4 regions of the Paenibacillus sp. FSL H8-0280 genome follow, and region 2 is predicted to be linked to each of the others. Evidence: predicted binding sites of a transcription regulator. Region 2 holds the regulator's gene; each other region holds the start of a gene.
The links. Region 2 encodes Rex, which represses fermentation and respiration genes when NADH is low (regulators of the CRP and FNR family bind a similar motif). Its sites were predicted from a motif close to TTGTGAAATATTTCACAA; they were not measured.
Positions count from the first base shown of each region.

Region 1: the regulator Rex is predicted to act here: its motif matches at 1,887-1,904, upstream of adhE (bifunctional acetaldehyde-CoA/alcohol dehydrogenase).
Region 3: the regulator Rex is predicted to act here: its motif matches at 2,154-2,171, upstream of MHI12_RS28060 (formate/nitrite transporter family protein).
Region 4: the regulator Rex is predicted to act here: its motif matches at 2,261-2,278, upstream of MHI12_RS15070 (cytochrome ubiquinol oxidase subunit I).

Region 1 is NZ_CP150296.1:4,519,703-4,523,912, reverse strand. It holds gene MHI12_RS19815 (hypothetical protein) at 37-750, shown strand; gene MHI12_RS19810 (Crp/Fnr family transcriptional regulator) at 838-1,554, opposite strand; gene adhE (bifunctional acetaldehyde-CoA/alcohol dehydrogenase) at 1,985-4,210, shown strand, end outside.
Region 2 is NZ_CP150296.1:4,331,811-4,336,020, reverse strand. It holds gene dinG (ATP-dependent DNA helicase DinG) at 1-1,422, shown strand, start outside; gene MHI12_RS18875 (redox-sensing transcriptional repressor Rex) at 1,641-2,294, shown strand; gene MHI12_RS18870 (amidohydrolase) at 2,281-3,588, shown strand; gene MHI12_RS18865 (DUF5590 domain-containing protein) at 3,626-4,156, shown strand.
Region 3 is NZ_CP150296.1:6,443,541-6,447,750, reverse strand. It holds gene MHI12_RS28070 (glutathione peroxidase) at 1-51, shown strand, start outside; gene MHI12_RS28065 (FAD-dependent oxidoreductase) at 532-1,893, shown strand; gene MHI12_RS28060 (formate/nitrite transporter family protein) at 2,279-3,130, shown strand; gene MHI12_RS28055 (molybdopterin-dependent oxidoreductase) at 3,558-4,210, shown strand, end outside.
Region 4 is NZ_CP150296.1:3,390,393-3,394,602, forward strand. It holds gene MHI12_RS15060 (LysR family transcriptional regulator) at 1-526, opposite strand, end outside; gene MHI12_RS15065 (MFS transporter) at 636-2,027, shown strand; gene MHI12_RS15070 (cytochrome ubiquinol oxidase subunit I) at 2,356-3,720, shown strand; gene MHI12_RS15075 (cytochrome d ubiquinol oxidase subunit II) at 3,720-4,210, shown strand, end outside.

The DNA of each region.
Region 1 (4,210 bases), 190 kb from region 2:
AGGGTGAATGATTTTACGCAGGGTGGTGTTACCTACATGATGAAGAAAATCCCCGGTTACATAGGTGTATGTTTGCTCCTACTGGCGATCTTGGCTGGTTGTAGTGAGACGCAGCCTTCTGAGCAGCCAATTGTCAAAGAGACAGAAACAGCGAATACGATCACAGTGGCTGTAGATGGCAGTACGTTTTTGCCTGATGCAACAAAGTCCATTAAGCGAGATTTTAGTGAGGGTTTGACACTCAAAAAAGCATTACTCAATAGCGGACTGGTTGATTTTACGGCGGATGGCAAACGGATTCAATCCGTGGGTGAAGTTTCTCTGGATTCTTCGCTGAGCTGGGCTGTTAAATTAAACGGCAAGGATATTGAACAGGAAGATTGGGACATGGAGCTTCATGCCAAAGATGAAGTGATCATTTACGTGAAAGCCGCTGACAGTGGGGGGGATGGCGTTGCATATCAGACAACGTTACTCAAGGTTAGCGGTGGAAACATTATGCCAACACTTAATCGTCAATATGCCGGCGTCTACGTTCAAGAGTGCACAGTTCGCGATGTGTTGAAGTCCAGCGGAATTGTAAGAATGTCGGAGAATAACAAATTTGTCGTTGCGGTCGAGAATGTCACGCCTCGTATGAATGAGCGGTGGGTCATTATGGTGAATGACAAAGAATTAATGGAAAATGGTCTGGACATGAAATTGAATCCACGTGATGCGGTAAAGCTTGAATTAACCAATGCATCCTAAGTATACCAAGAAGCCCAATCTCTTTTTAGAGAACTGGGCTTTTTTTATTGAAATATATAAGCAAGATCGGATCAGCATAGTCAAATATTAAATACGACAGATCTCGTTCGGGCAAAGCTCACAGTGACAGATTCCTTGCAGCATCTTCAGATCTTTGATGACAATCATGCCATTGTCATATTCAATCCCGTCTTTCTTACGCAGATCGCTTAACATGCGGTTGACACTTTCACGAGTGGCTCCAATCATATTGGACAGATCCGTGTGAGTAATCTTTTTGTGAATAATGACATGCTCTCCATGAGGCTCACCATACGAATTCGACAACCGAATGAGGGTGGAGCAGAGTGCACCCGGTTTGCCGTATAACATGAGATCCCGGAATTTGGTCTGTGTCAACCGGTGGTGGATGCCCATCCATTTCATAAAGTCGATCGCAAAGTCACAATGCTGGCAGATTAACATCTCCAGGTCTTTATGCTCCAGTACACCGATCTCACTATCCTCTAATACTTCCGCAGAGAAGCTGTGTTTAGAGCCAAAGAAGGGATCAGCCTGCCCAATCATATCACCGGATTGATACATGTACATGATCAGTTCCTTGCCTTCATCCGTGGATTTGGTGATCTGGGCACGACCCCGTTTCATATAATAAAGTTTGTCAGAGATGTCGCCTTCCCAGTACAGATGTGTACCTTCCGGATAGGTTCTATCTTTCATGGTAACCAGCAGATGGTTGAAATTTGCTTCCGAGAAACAGTTAGTATTACCGCGCTTTTCCAGTACAGTTGTTAGTTCTCTCATAAGTCTATCTCCCCTTTGTGTCCATCGGACGACCGTCTGTAATAAGCAGTAGCCTCCGAGGTTCGCCGCAAACCGTTGCCGTCCTGATCAGGGTCATCTCGGCCGGGAGGAAGGACGGTACAAATTGCGGTGGTTCAATTTTTAAGTTCAGTATATACCTAATCTTACCGTTTGAGGGGGAAGGAAAGGGGGCAAAAATGACGAAATTTCAAACATTGTGATAAAATTCACTTTTGATGGAGAGGATGAATTTTACAGCCCTATATTTTAAATAGGAAGTGAAAATGGTCGTATGAAGGACACTACAAAACTTAAATTAAATTTGTTATACTTTGTGAAAAAAATCACATAATTAAGTTTATTGTCATGTTACGATGTGAATGTAAACGAGAGAGACAAACTAATACGAACCTTTAGGAGGATGAGGGAGATGGCTGTAAAGAACGAAGTCGCCCCAGCAAAAGAACCGACAGCAGGTCAGTATATTCAAACGTTAATCGACAAAGCGAATAAAGCACACGCCGCATTCATGAAGATGGACCAGAAGCAGATTGACCGGATTGTGCAAGCGATGGCACTTGCGGGTCTGGATAAACACATGATGCTCGCTAAGATGGCCGTAGAAGAAACAGGCCGCGGAGTGTATGAGGATAAAATCACCAAAAATATATTTGCAACAGAATATGTGTACCACAGCATCAAGTATGACAAAACCGTAGGTGTGATTGAAGATAACGAATATGAGAGCTTCCAGAAAATTGCGGAGCCGGTCGGCATCATCATGGGGATTACACCAGTTACGAATCCAACATCAACGACGATGTTTAAAGCACTGATCTCCATCAAGACGCGTAACCCGATCATCTTTGGTTTCCACCCATCTGCACAGAATTGTAGCCGGGAAGCTGCCAAAATCCTGCTGGAAGCGGCTGTGAAACATGGTGCACCAGCAGATTGTATTCAGTGGATTGATGATCCTTCCATGGATCGTACAAACGAACTGATGAATCACAATGATGTGGCTCTCATTCTGGCAACAGGCGGATCCGGCATGGTACGTGCAGCGTACAGCTGTGGTAAACCTGCACTGGGCGTAGGACCGGGTAACGTACCTTGCTTTATCGAGAAAAGCGCGGATATCAACCAGGCAGTAACGGATTTGATCCTGTCGAAGTCTTTCGACAACGGTATGATCTGTGCTTCCGAACAAGCGGTCATCATTGAAGAACCGATCTTCGATCAAGTGAAGAAAAAAATGATTGCGAATGGCTGTTACTTTGTTAACAAAGATGAAGCAGTAAAATTGACAGCAGGTGCGATTAATGCCGAGAAATGTGCGGTGAACCCGGCGATTGTTGGTCAATCTGCGGTAAGCATTGCGAAGTTGTGCGGTATTGAAGTTCCAGCAGGCACCAAAATTCTCGTGGCCGAGATTGAAGGGGTAGGTACCAAATTCCCATTGTCGGCTGAGAAATTAAGCCCGGTACTGGCTTGTTACAAAGTTAAAACGGCAGCAGAGGGAATTGAACGTGCAGCAGAAGTGGTTGCTTTTGGCGGCATGGGTCACTCCTCGGTTATCCACTCCACAAATGAAGAAGTGATTGGCAAGTTCGCAGATCGTCTGCAAACTGGACGGATTATTGTGAACTCACCATCCACACACGGTGCCATCGGGGATATCTACAACACAAACATGCCTTCATTGACACTGGGATGCGGATCATACGGACGTAACTCGACTTCTTCCAACGTAACCGCTGTGAACTTAATCAATGTGAAAAGGGTGGCTCGCCGTACCGTGAATATGCAATGGTTCAAAGTGCCAAACAAAGTCTACTTCGAAAAAGGGGCAACACAGTATCTTGCCAAAATGCCTGACATCACACGTGTGGCGATTATTACGGATGCCATGATGGTGAAACTTGGATATGTTGAAAAGGTAGAACACTATCTGCGTCAACGCCAAATGCCGGTAGCAATCGAAGTGTTCTCCGATGTTGAGCCAGATCCATCCACAACAACGGTAGACCGCGGAACCGAAATGATGCGCCGCTTCCAACCAGACTGCATTATCGCACTTGGCGGTGGATCACCGATGGATGCTGCCAAAGCCATGTGGTTGTTCTATGAATATCCAGACACGGACTTCAACGATTTGAAACAGAAATTCATGGATATCCGCAAACGGATCTACAAATATCCACGTCTCGGCGTAAAAGCGAAATTTGTAGCGATCCCAACCACATCAGGTACAGGTTCTGAAGTGACATCGTTCGCGGTTATCACGGACAAAAATCAAGGCAACACCAAATATCCATTGGCCGACTATGAGCTAACACCAGACGTAGCGATTGTTGATCCGGAGTTCGTATACTCCCTGCCGAGAACAGCCGTTGCCGATACAGGTATGGACGTACTGACTCACGCGATTGAAGCATATGTGTCTGTTATGGCAAATGATTACACAGATGGACTTGCGATCAAAGCAATCCAACTGGTGTTCCAATACCTGGAGCAATCTGCACTGCAAGGTGACAAACTGGCACGTGAGAAAATGCATAATGCTTCCACAATTGCCGGTATGGCATTTGCCAACGCATTCCTGGGCATTAACCACAGCTTGGCGCACAAATGGGGCGGTCAGTACCACACCGCA
Region 2 (4,210 bases):
CATCTTGGAATGCATATGAAATATTTCACCTTGGTTCATACACTGACCCGCCTGTTTAAAGACAGTCGTAATGGTCAGCTGCCTATGCTTCGGTCGCAGTTATCCGGGCATGAAAATTCGGTGCAATGGGGCTCCATGGTGGATCAGATGTTCCCGCTCGCTCTTGAAGTTAAGGAGCTGTGGGATCGTATGAGCGATGCCTTGTTTGGTCTGTTGCCTGAACGAAGTGATGCTTCACCGGGAGAGACGGGGCAATTTTCACTGCGTCTGAAAGCATCTCAGAAACCTGCAAAATGGCAGGAGTTGCAGGATCTGGAGAACCAGATCTATGTGACTCTGGGCGATTTGGTTCGCAAAGGGGACAAATTGCTGCTTGAGGTGAAAGAAGATCAGGATGATTATCAATCGGATAGTCTGATCACGGACATCACAGGACTGCTGAAAGATCTGACCACATTGAAGGAAAATTTACGTTTCTTCATGCGTATGGATGACGCCAAAACGGTGTACTGGATGGAAGCCAGCGGCCAATTCCGCAGCAAATCTCTCCAGCTGTATGCCGTACCTGTAGATGTCAGTGCACAACTTAAGGATTTGTTTTTTGACAAAAAGAAAAGTGTTGTGCTTACATCGGCTACGCTCTCCGTAGATAAGTCATTCCAGTTCATGATTGAACAGCTTGGCTTGCAGGAAGCCGCCGAGAACAATAGGCTGTTAACGTCTATGTTGCCATCACCTTTCAATTATCGCGATCAGGCACTTCTGGTGATTCCGCGTGATTTCCCAAGTGTGAAGGGAAGTGTGGGTGATGCGCACTTTGTCAATATGCTGGTGCAATCACTCGCAGAGACGGCAATTGCTACGCGTGGACGCATGATGGTTCTGTTTACTTCATACAAGATGTTGCGACAGGTCTATGATCCGCTGAAAGAAGCTCTGTCTGGCAACGACATCTCGTTGCTTGGGCAAGGCGTTGATAGTGGAAGTCGTTCCAAATTGACTCGCAGGTTCCAAGATGCCAAAGCTACGGTACTTCTGGGCACAAGCAGCTTCTGGGAGGGTGTAGATATCCCTGGAGAGGCGCTAACCTGTCTCGCTATTGTGCGATTGCCTTTCCAGCCACCGAATCATCCGTTGGTGGAAGCCAAGAGTGAGTTGCTTCAGGAACAGAAGAAAAATCCGTTCATGAAACTGTCCGTGCCGCAAGCGGTCATTCGTTTCAAGCAGGGATTTGGCCGATTGGTGCGTACAGCGCAGGACAGAGGAATTGTCATTGTTTATGATACACGTGTGATTGAAGCGTACTATGGCAAATTCTTTTTATATTCATTACCAGGTCCCAAAATGGAGCATATGCTCACGGAGCAGATGGTTCCACGAATCACCGAGTGGTTGGAAAAACCTGCTAATGAACAAAAATAATGGTTGTTTTGTTCGTTATATCATTGCATGACACTATCGTTTGGCGTTAAACTTTATTAGATATTTCCATATCCGATTAAAGCAGTTGCACGTAAGAACTTATAACCTAAATTACAAGGAGCATTCTGTATAAAATGTCACGTTTATCTTTGAGTTTATACAGAATGCTCATCTTTTCATCTATTATTTAATCGTGGCCTTGGTAAGGGGGAGCAAGAATGAAATCGGATAAAATTTCGGAAGCGGTGGTACGACGTCTGCCTGTTTACTTGCGTTATTTGAGCGAGTTGCATCAGCGTGAGGTGGCTACGGTTTCTTCTCAAGAGCTTGGACAGAGGCTGGATCTGAATCCGGCCCAAATTCGTAAAGACTTGGCTTACTTCGGTGATTTTGGTCGTAAAGGGATCGGGTATGATGTATCCTATTTGATCGAGAAAATTCGTCACATTCTCAAAATTGATCAGCAAATTAATGTAGCTCTGGTAGGCGCGGGTAACCTCGGACAGGCCTTGTCCAACTACAACGCATATCTGAAAGACAACATGAAGATTGTTGCTGTATTTGATGCATATGGACCGAAGATTGGTAGTCAAATCAACAGTTTGACGGTAAAACCAATGGATGAATTGACGGAAGCGGTTAAAACGGAAAACATCCGCATCGGTATTATCACGGTTCCGGATACAGAAGCCCAAAATGTAGCGGATCAGCTTATTGAATCCGGAATCGAAGCGATCCTTAATTTTGCACCAACCATTCTAAAAACACCGCCGCATATCCGCATTCACCATGCTGACTTTACAACGGATCTGCTTAGTTTGGCCTATTACTTGGAGACTGGAAAGGACGACGAGGAAGATGACAACAAATAGATGGGTAATTCACAACGGCAAATTTGCCGTTAATGAAGGCGGCACAACATGGAACGTGGTTCAAGGATACATGGTTGTTGAGGATGACAAGATTGTGCATATTGGTGAGACATTGCCGGATGAAGACAAAAATTGTACCAAAGTGGATGGAAAAGGACTGTTCTTCCTGCCGGGTCTGATCAATACGCATGGTCATGCAGCGATGTCGTTGCTCAGAGGGCACGGAGACGATCTTGCATTGCAAGTATGGTTGCAGGAAAAAATGTGGCCGATGGAAGCGAAAATGACTTCAGAAGACGTATATTGGGGAACTTCGCTATCAGTGCTTGAAATGTTGAAAGGCGGAACTACAGCTTTCCTGGACATGTACGATCACATGGATCAAGTTGCCAAAGTTGTGGAGCAATCCGGCGTTAGAGCAGCACTGGCACGTGGTGTAATCGGGCTGTGCTCGGAAGAAGAGCAATTGCGGAAGCTGGAGGAGTCGGCTGCGTTTGCGCGTGAGTGGAATGGACAGGCAGATGGTCGCATTACAACCGTAATCTCGCCACACGCACCATATACATGCCCTCCTGACTACATAGAGAAGCTTGTGCAGGTCGCGAACGACCTAAACCTTCCTCTTCATACACATATGTCGGAAACGCTTCGTGAAGTCGAGCAGAACGTGGCTGATTATGGACTGCGTCCTGTAGCACATCTGGAAAAACTGGGCTTTTTCTCTCGTCCATCCCTGGTTGCACATGCGGTGCATCTGAATGACGAAGAGATTGAGATTCTGGCCCGTCATGATGTGGCTGTATCCCATAACCCGGGAAGTAACCTGAAACTCGCTTCCGGTGTTGCGCGGGTACCTGCGTTGCTGAAAGCAGGAGTTACCGTGTCACTCGGAACAGACGGACCGGCAAGCAACAACAACCTGGATATGTTCGAGGAAATGAGACTGGCTGCATTGATCCACAAAGGTGTATCTGGTGACCCGACGGCAGTGCCAGCAGGCGAAGCGTTATTACTCGGAACGTCATACGGTGCCAAATCCATCTTCTTGAACAATACCGGAGCACTCCAGGTCGGCATGAAGGCTGACTTTATCGCCTTGGACATTGAACAGGCACATTTCTATCCACATACAGACCTGATCTCACATACAATCTACTCGGCTTCTGCCAAAGATGTTGAGCACGTATGGGTGGATGGAAAACAAGTGGTGAAACATGGCGAATGTCTGACGCTGGATGAAGAACGCATTTTGCGTGAGTCTCAATTGGCATTTGATGGTCTGCTTGCTCGTTAATTGCAGGACAGCATCATAGGGAAAGGAAGTTCGGCTTTTGAAGAAAAAAAAGAAGTGGATATGGATTTCGCTGCTTGCACTGGTTCTGATTCTGTTTGGACTTCAGCGTTATTACGTCTATGTCACTCAGGACCAGCGCAAGGAAGAAGCGCTCGCTATACAAGCAGCACAGGAGCAACTGGGCATTACATCCTATGATGAATTGCGCAAGTACATCTGGGGAGACAAAGAAGGCTCTGACAACATCTACTGGACCCTGATCGGCAAAAACAAGGATAACCAGGATGTTATGGTCTGGGTTAAGTTCGACGCAAACAATCAACCGGCTAAGGGTGCAAACGCTGTACACAGTGAGCTACTGCAAAATGGTATGTCCGAAGCGCAGATACGCAATCGCTTTAGTTCCGAAGTTCCTGCCGGTGAGATTAAACGAATCATGCCCGGAGTTGTGAATGGAATATATGTGTGGCAAGTGTATTATAAAGACGGTACGCATAACCACTATCGCTTTTATCGTTTTAGCAATGGAGAACAGGTGGACCTTGTCTACACACTCCCGAACAGCTAGAACAAATAGAGCGACATAACTAGAGAATTTAAAGAAATGAAAGAACCGGCAGAC
Region 3 (4,210 bases), 2.1 Mb from region 2:
AAAGAATCTCCGGAGACAATGATTGCAGATATCGAGAAATTGCTCGGTTAATACATGAACGTTTGAGAAGCCTGTTCTTGCATGTGCAAGGATAGGCTTCTTTGATTATTTTATATACGTTGCTTTTTCTCTTCACAGGTAGGAGTTGGCTCCATGAGATCAACCCTGTAAAATTGAAGCCATTTATTTTTTTGTGAAAGTCAAACAAGAATGCAAGAGACGCCTCTAACTTTATACGTCCACACTGCGTTCATACAGGGATCACGGAAGCCATTACATAGCATAAACCCGCCCAAATCCGGGGACAATGAAATCAATACATTGAAGGGAAGAAAGGCTTAAATACAGGGAAATGACCTCCTTCGACAATTTTTTTTGCTCAACCTATTGCAATGTGAAAAATATCACATTATAATGAGTGTATAAAGTGAAATAAATCACATACACAATTTCGAACAAAAAGTGAAATGTTTCACAACCATAACAACCTTATATTCAAACTCATTTATATATTTCGAGGAGGAACTTTTAATGAAAATCGCAGTTATCGGATGTACACACGCAGGGACCGCAGCCATCGTAAATACCGCCAATTTGTACCCGGATGCTACCATCACCGTGTATGAGCGCAATGACAATATCTCCTTCCTATCTTGTGGCATTGCGCTCTACGTAGGTGGGGTTGTGAAAGACCCTGATGGTTTGTTCTATTCTTCGCCTAATCAATTGGCAGAGCTTGGTGTTGAGACCAAGATGCTTCATGAAGTTACAGCAGTCGATGCCAAGGGTCATACCCTTCAGGCTAAAAACCTGCAAACCGGGGAAGAATTTGAAGATACGTTTGACAAACTGATCGTGACAACGGGTTCATGGCCTGTCGTTCCGAAGCTTGAAGGCATTGAGATGGACAACATTTTACTTTGCAAAAACTACAATCACTCCAACACGATTATTGAAAAAGCCAAAGATGCTAAACGTGTTACTGTTGTAGGTGCAGGGTATATCGGCGTTGAACTGGTGGAAGCCTTCCAAATGAACGGCAAGGAAGTTACCCTGATCGACAGTGTGGACCGAATTTTGAACAAATACCTGGATCCTGAGTTCACGGATGCGATTGAAGATACGTTGACTGGACGCGGCATCAAGCTGGCTCTTGGTCAAACGGTACAGAAGTTTACTGGTGAAAATGGCAAAGTGACTAAAGTGATCACGTCCAAAGGGGAGTTTGAAACCGATCTGGTTATTCTGTGCATTGGTTTCCGTCCAAATACTGAACTGCTCAAAGGTCAAGTGGATATGCTGCCAAACGGCGCAATCATCGTGGATAAATATATGCAAACGAGTCAAAAAGACGTCTTCGCTGCGGGTGACAGCTGTGCGATTCATTACAACCCAACAGGCAAAGCATCTTACATTCCACTGGCAACCAACGCGGTGCGGATGGGTACACTTGTAGCCCGTAACCTGGTTCGTCCTACGACACCGTATATGGGTACGCAGGGAACATCGGGTATCAAAATTTACGAGCAAAATATCGCGGGTACAGGGATGACTGAGATGTCTGCTGCTGACGAAGGCCTGATTGTTGAATCCGTGGTACTGGAAGACAGCTACCGTCCGGAGTTCATGCCAACGGCTGAGAAACTGTTGCTCAAAGTAGTATATGAGCAGGCTACTCGTCGGATCGTTGGAGCACAGGTGATGTCTCAGGTTGATCTGACTCAATCGATTAATACGATCTCGGTTTGCATCCAAAATAACATGACCGTAGATGAGCTGGCCTTCATCGACTTTTTCTTCCAGCCACATTACAACAAACCATGGAACTTCCTGAACACGGCGGGTCTGCAAGCACTGCCTCCAATAGAAGTAAAAGCACCAGCAATGGTGTAAGGAAGAGAATAGATGGTTGAACAGATTGCATGATAAACGCGATACGAAGATAAGTCATGCTTGTCCGTAAATAAGAGGTGTACAATAACTGCCAAGATTACGAAACAAGGCGGACGGATTATAGACGTTTATAAAGGAAAAAGAAGACTGGCGAGTATATCGTCAGTCTTTTTTGTGATTTTACAGCTTCAAAAGGCTTTACTATACTCTTGCTGTCATAACTATTCCAAGACACTTTTAAAGTATCTTTTTAAACAACATTGTGATAATTTGCACAAAGTTATGTTTAGGACCGAGATACAATTAGGATGTGGTATTCAACGCATAACTAATGAATCTCAGATGTTTTATCCAATGATGAACAATGAAGGAGAGGATGAATGATATGGCAGCAAAAACACCTCTTGAGGTTGCACAATATACGGCGCAAACAGGCATGAAGAAGGCTCAATATCCGGTGTTTTCTGTACTGGTGCTTAGTTTTCTGGCAGGGGCTTTTATTGCGCTGGGTTTTCTACTGGATATTCGGGTGATTGCATCTGCTCCTGCAGAGTGGGGAAGTCTGGTTAATCTGATTGGTGCAGCAGTGTTCCCGGTGGGACTAATCTTGGTGCTCATCGGTGGTGGCGAGTTGCTGACAGGTAACATGATGGCAGTTCCACTCGCGACGATTGCTCGAAAGTTATCCGTAGGTAATATGTTGAAAAATCTAACCTTAGTGACGATTGGTAACTTTGTTGGAGCGTTGTTTGTCGCGTACGCGTTTGGACATGTGCTTGGTCTGACCGGAGAGGGTGTATATCTGGCTAAAGTGGTGGATATGGCTGGGCACAAGCTGCATGACGGCTTCTTGCAAGCTTTCATCTCTGGCATCGGCTGTAACTGGCTGGTCGCGCTGGCCGTGTGGCTATCTTATGCATCGGATACGATGAGTGGCAAGGTATTGGGCATTTGGTTTCCAACGATGGCGTTTGTCGCGATTGGATTCCAGCACGTTGTGGCCAATATGTTCCTCATCCCGGCGGCAATCTTCGAAGGACATTATTCGTGGGGCCAATATGTGATGAATTTCATTCCGGTATGGCTCGGGAATCTGACTGGTGGTGCTCTGTTTGTAGCTGCAGCCTATTGGGTGGTGTACCTGCGCCAAGCTGAGCCGAAAGTGAAACCGGAGGTAACAACGTCGATCGAAGCTGTGGAGACGGAGGCTAGAGTAATGTTGAGTAAGCAGGCATAGAGGGCACAGAGCGGGGCATATATACACTTATAGCAGAAGTGAAGACGATTCTGATCTTGCTCGGTTCATGGCGAATATGCTGTGATGGAGCAGGGCGGGATCGTTTTTTTGTATGTGGTTCTTGTCGGAGTTTAACGCAAAATAAATTCGCCATGACAAGGTTCGGGGGAACGAAACCTGTTCATGGCGAATTTCGGGAGTGGTCCATGATATGGCATGAGGAGGAAGTGGGGAAACACTAGCCTAATGCCTTATTTTTAATTTACCCCTGAATTCTGAAGTTGAATCAAACTCAAAAACATTTTTTTGAAAATATTTTGAAGCCGCTATAGCGGCGAATATGAAGCAAAAACATACTGTTCTCTTTACGCGATTACATCAAAGAAGATATGATATAGGGATAGCTTTTATAGAGGGGAGCCTTACGATGATCGATCAGGAGAATGGTATATTTGCGGCGGTGTGCCCGCTCGACTGTCCGGACACTTGTGGTCTGTTATTACATAAAGAGAACGGCAAAATTGTGAAGGTGGCAGGCAATCCGGATCATCCCATAACCAAGGGTGCCATCTGTAATAAAGTTAGGAATATGACTGAGCGGGTATATCACCCCGAGCGTCTACAATATCCGATGAAACGTGTAGGAGCCAAAGGGGAAGGGAAGTTCGAACGAATCAGTTGGGATGAAGCGATTCACGAGATTACGACCAAATTCACTGCATTGTCCGAGACTTACGGCCCGGAGAGCATCCTGCCCTACAGCTTTTACGGTAACATGGGCATTCTCGGCGTAGACGGCATGGATCGACGTTTCTTCAATGCGCTTGGTGCGAGTGTACTGGAGCAGACGATCTGTAACTCTGCTGGAAATACCGGCTGGAAATATACGATGGGTGCCAATCGTGGAACGGTGCCGGAAGATACGGAGCATGCGGATCTCATCCTGGTGTGGGGCGGCAATATCGTCAGTACCAATATGCACCAGGTCGTTTTGGCGGAGAAAGCCCGCAAGAAAGGTGCCAAGATCGTCGTCATCGACGTTCATCGCAATCGTACCGCCCAATGGGGCGACTGGTTTAT
Region 4 (4,210 bases), 940 kb from region 2:
TTCGGTCTGCATATCGATGACCCATAGGAACAGCGACTACAATCGGATCGTCATATAGTATCTGACATTCGATATCGTCACCTTCAATCGGAGGGGAGGAGAGACAAAAGTCCACCTCGCCCCGTTGTAGGAGTCTGGACATGTTTTCTAACGAAACCATTTGCACATGGAACTGAATATCTGGCTTGTTTTTCCGGAATTCCCGCAGTATGCCGGGCAATGTGCTCGCCGTAGTCACTGCCAATTGCAGTGTACCCTGATCCGGGTTGGAGAGGTCAGCGATTTCCCGTTTTCCTTGTTCCAATTCAAATAAGGCTTTTTCAGTTCGCTGAAGAAATGTTCTTCCAAAGTCGTTTAGTCGCAGCTTTCTTCCGATTCGATCAAATAAAGAAACTCCCAGGTCGTCCTCTAATCGTTGTATCGTTTTGCTCAGGGAGGATTGCGTGACATGCAGCTTTCCCGCAGCTTCCGTAACATGCTCGCATCGGGCCACCGTCAGGAAATATTTTAGTTGAAGAAGTTCCATTTGCACCATTCCTTCATTCCTTCTAGTTCATCAAATCATAACATATAATGCGTTGGAATAAATGAATACGTTCAAGTAAAATAACAGCAGAAGAGAGAGAGGTGCACCAATGAACGTTCGAAATAAAGGATTGATGTTAGCTGTTGGACTCGGAATTATGTTGAATCCGTTGAATTCCTCCATGATTTCGGTGGCAATCTCCAGGCTACAACAAGTGTATCAACTTAATTTTACAGCCGTTTCGTGGATTATTTTATCATTTTATATTGCCAGTGCTGTCGCTCAACCCGTCATGGGCAAGTGTAGTGATTTGTTTGGCCGCAGGAAGATATTCCTCATGGGTCTTGTTATTGTTTTTGTATCGTCCATGTTAGCTCCGTGGTCTCCCAGTTTTTCGTGGCTCATCGTATTCCGGATTGTTCAATCAATTGGCACAAGCATGATGGTGGCCGTCGGAATGGCGATTGTCAGAATGAACGTGACTGAAAAACAAGCCTCCGCCTTGTCCACCTTGGCTATATTCCTTTCTGGAGCGGCTGCAATTGGACCTTTTATTGGTGGAGTATTGATTCATTGGTGGGACTGGCACAGCATATTCTTCGTTAATATTCCGTTTGTCTTGGCGAGTTTTTGGTTCGCTTGGAAAACAATCCCGAAGGACGAGCAATCTTCGTCTATCTCTGGTCACATGTCCATTCGGCAATGGCTTGCGTTAATTGACGCACCAGGTATCCTGATGTTTACGGTAGCTTTGGTGACTCTACTCATCGGTTTACTTTCAGTAAATTCCACAGGAGATATTTCAACATGGCATCTGCTGACAGGGGGGATCGGGTTAATCGCACTCGTCATGTTCATCCGACATGAACTAAAAGCAGCCACGCCTTTTATCCCTCTGCGAACGTTTGCCTCATATCCCGAGATGACTTGGGTGAATGTGCAATACATGCTGGTGAACATCCTGTTTTACGCACTTTTTTTTGGAGTTCCTACCTATTTGAAGCAGGTACGTCATCTCAACGAAGTTCATACAGGAATGAGCATGCTGGCTTTGGGGTTATGTTCAGTCATTATTGCTCCGATCACAGGGCGCTGGATTGACAGATCAGGATCACGGCCAGCTCTGATCGTATCCGCTTCTTTAATGACATTTGGATCTATATTAATCGTTGTTATGAACGAAACTTCTCCAATCTTCATAGTCATTGTTGCCTTAGCTTTATTTGGCATAAGTAACGGCCTAAACGCGGTCGGCATGCAAGCAGCACTGTTCAAAAGCACACCCAAAGAAATGATTGGAGTCGCATCGGGTATTTTTAATACATCACGCTATCTGGGGACCATCTTATCGTCGTTATTAATTGGGATTGTCATGGGAGATACATTTAATGTGACAGGATTTCAGATGCTTGGAATCATCCTTACGGTATTAGCTGCATCACTGATCATCATGAGCGTACGTCGCGAGGCAGGTGCGGTGAGTTCGGAGCAAGTAAAATAGAGAATCTGCCGTGCAATAACACGTTTACACCCAATGAATCAATAGCTCCATTGGGTGTATTTTTTGTTTTTCACCAAGTTGTCAGAAAGAGTTGATCCTTTCTTGAACGTTTAGGGTAGAAGACGTGTCTTTGATTGAATTAGGTAAAAATAAAGATATAATAATTTTGATTAATAGGCTTGGTTAGTACTATAAGTGCATCAAGGTGTGGCAAGATATCGTCGTACCTAACTTTGTGAATTTTTTCGCAACTCCGCATTAAGCTTGGCCAAAGCTGATATTGAATGTTTCTAAATTGAACAGAGTTTGAAAGGAGGCAACACAAAGAATGGCTATTGATACGGTTTTATGGAGCAGGCTAGTGACTGGTTTGACACTCGGGTTCCACGTGATTTTTGCAACGCTTGGTGTCGGCGTACCTTTGATGATTGCTATTGCAGAGTTCATCGGCATTCGAAAGAAGGATCACCATTACATACTTATGGCAAAGAGGTGGTCCAGAGGATTTGTCATTTCTGTCGCGGTTGGTGTTGTGACAGGCACAGCGATCTCACTACAGTTGGCCTTGGTATGGCCGAATTTTATGAAACTTGCCGGGAATGTCATTGCACTGCCACTATTTATGGAAGTATTTGCATTCTTTTTTGAAGCAATATTCCTGGGCATTTATCTGTACACGTGGGATCGGTTCAAAAATCCGTATATCCACTGGTTGCTGACTATTCCGATTGTCGCCGGGGCAGGCATGTCTGCTGTTTTTATTACAACAGTGAACGGATTCATGAACCAGCCTGAAGGTTTTGTCATGGAAGCAGGTCAATTCATGGCAGTGAACCCCGTGCAAGCGATGCTGAATACAGCGACGTTCTCCAAAGTGTTCCATGTATTAAGCTCGGCTTATCTGACAGGAGCTGCCCTGTTAGCAGGAATAGCAGCCTTTGCGATGCTGAGAAAAGGAGTGTCGGCCTACCACAAAAAAGGCTTGAATCTCATGATGGCCGTTGTGCTGGTATTCAGTTTATTAAATTCCTTTGCTGGAGATGTGTCTGCCAAGTTTTTGGCTGAGCATCAGCCGGAGAAGCTCGCAGCTGCCGAGTGGCATTTCGAGACGGAAAGCGGCGCGGATTTGATTTTTTTTGGATGGCTGAATGCAGAACATGAAATTATAGGCGCTCTTCATTTGCCGAAACTGCTCAGTTTCCTTGCCTTTGGAGACTTTAACGCCGAGGTAACCGGGCTAAACGAATTTCCACCAGATGAGCAGCCACCACTGCTTGTGCATTACTTGTTTGATCTAATGGCTGGAATTGGTTTCGCTCTGCTTGCTATATCAAGTCTGTACTTCCTGTTTGTATTCTGGAAGAAACGTAATCAGTTTAACAAGTGGATGCTTCGTATGGTTGCACTCAGTGCACCGCTTGCTTTTCTGGCCGTTGAGATGGGTTGGTTCTATGCAGAGATCGGGCGGCAGCCATGGATCATCCGAGGTTATATGCGGGTAGAAGAGGCCGCTACTTCTTCTCCGAGTGTGAGAATTTTATTTTTCGTCTTCTTGCTTCTCTACATCCTGCTAGGCGTTATGTGTGTCGTCGTACTGAGACGGTTGTTCAATAATAATCCTGCTGAACTCGAGATGGAGAAATGGTTGAAGGAGAAGCATGATCAATCAGCCAAGAAAGGGGATCAGGCCTGATGAGTTATGAATTAATTGGTATTTCGGTACTCTGGCTGTTCTTGTACGGCTATCTTATTGTAGCTTCCATCGATTTTGGAGCAGGTTTCTTCGCCTTTTACGCACGCCTGACAAAGCAGGATCACCTGATTAATCGTCTGATCTCCCGTTATCTATCACCTGTCTGGGAGATCACCAATGTATTTTTTGTCTTTTTCTATATTGGTATCGTCGGATTTTTCCCAGACACGGCCTATTATTATGGCTCCGCGCTGCTTGTTCCGGGAAGTATAGCCGTCATTTTACTTGCCATTCGTGGGTCGTTCTATGCTTTCGAAAATTATGGTTCCAAAAAAAGTATCGTGTATTTGTTTTTATACGGAGCTACCGGGTTGCTTATTCCAGCGTCATTGTCAGTGGCACTGACACTGTCTGAAGGTGGCTTTATTTTGAAACAGGGAGATACGGTTTCCCTCGATTACTGGGCGCTGTTTACCAATCCGTTATCGTG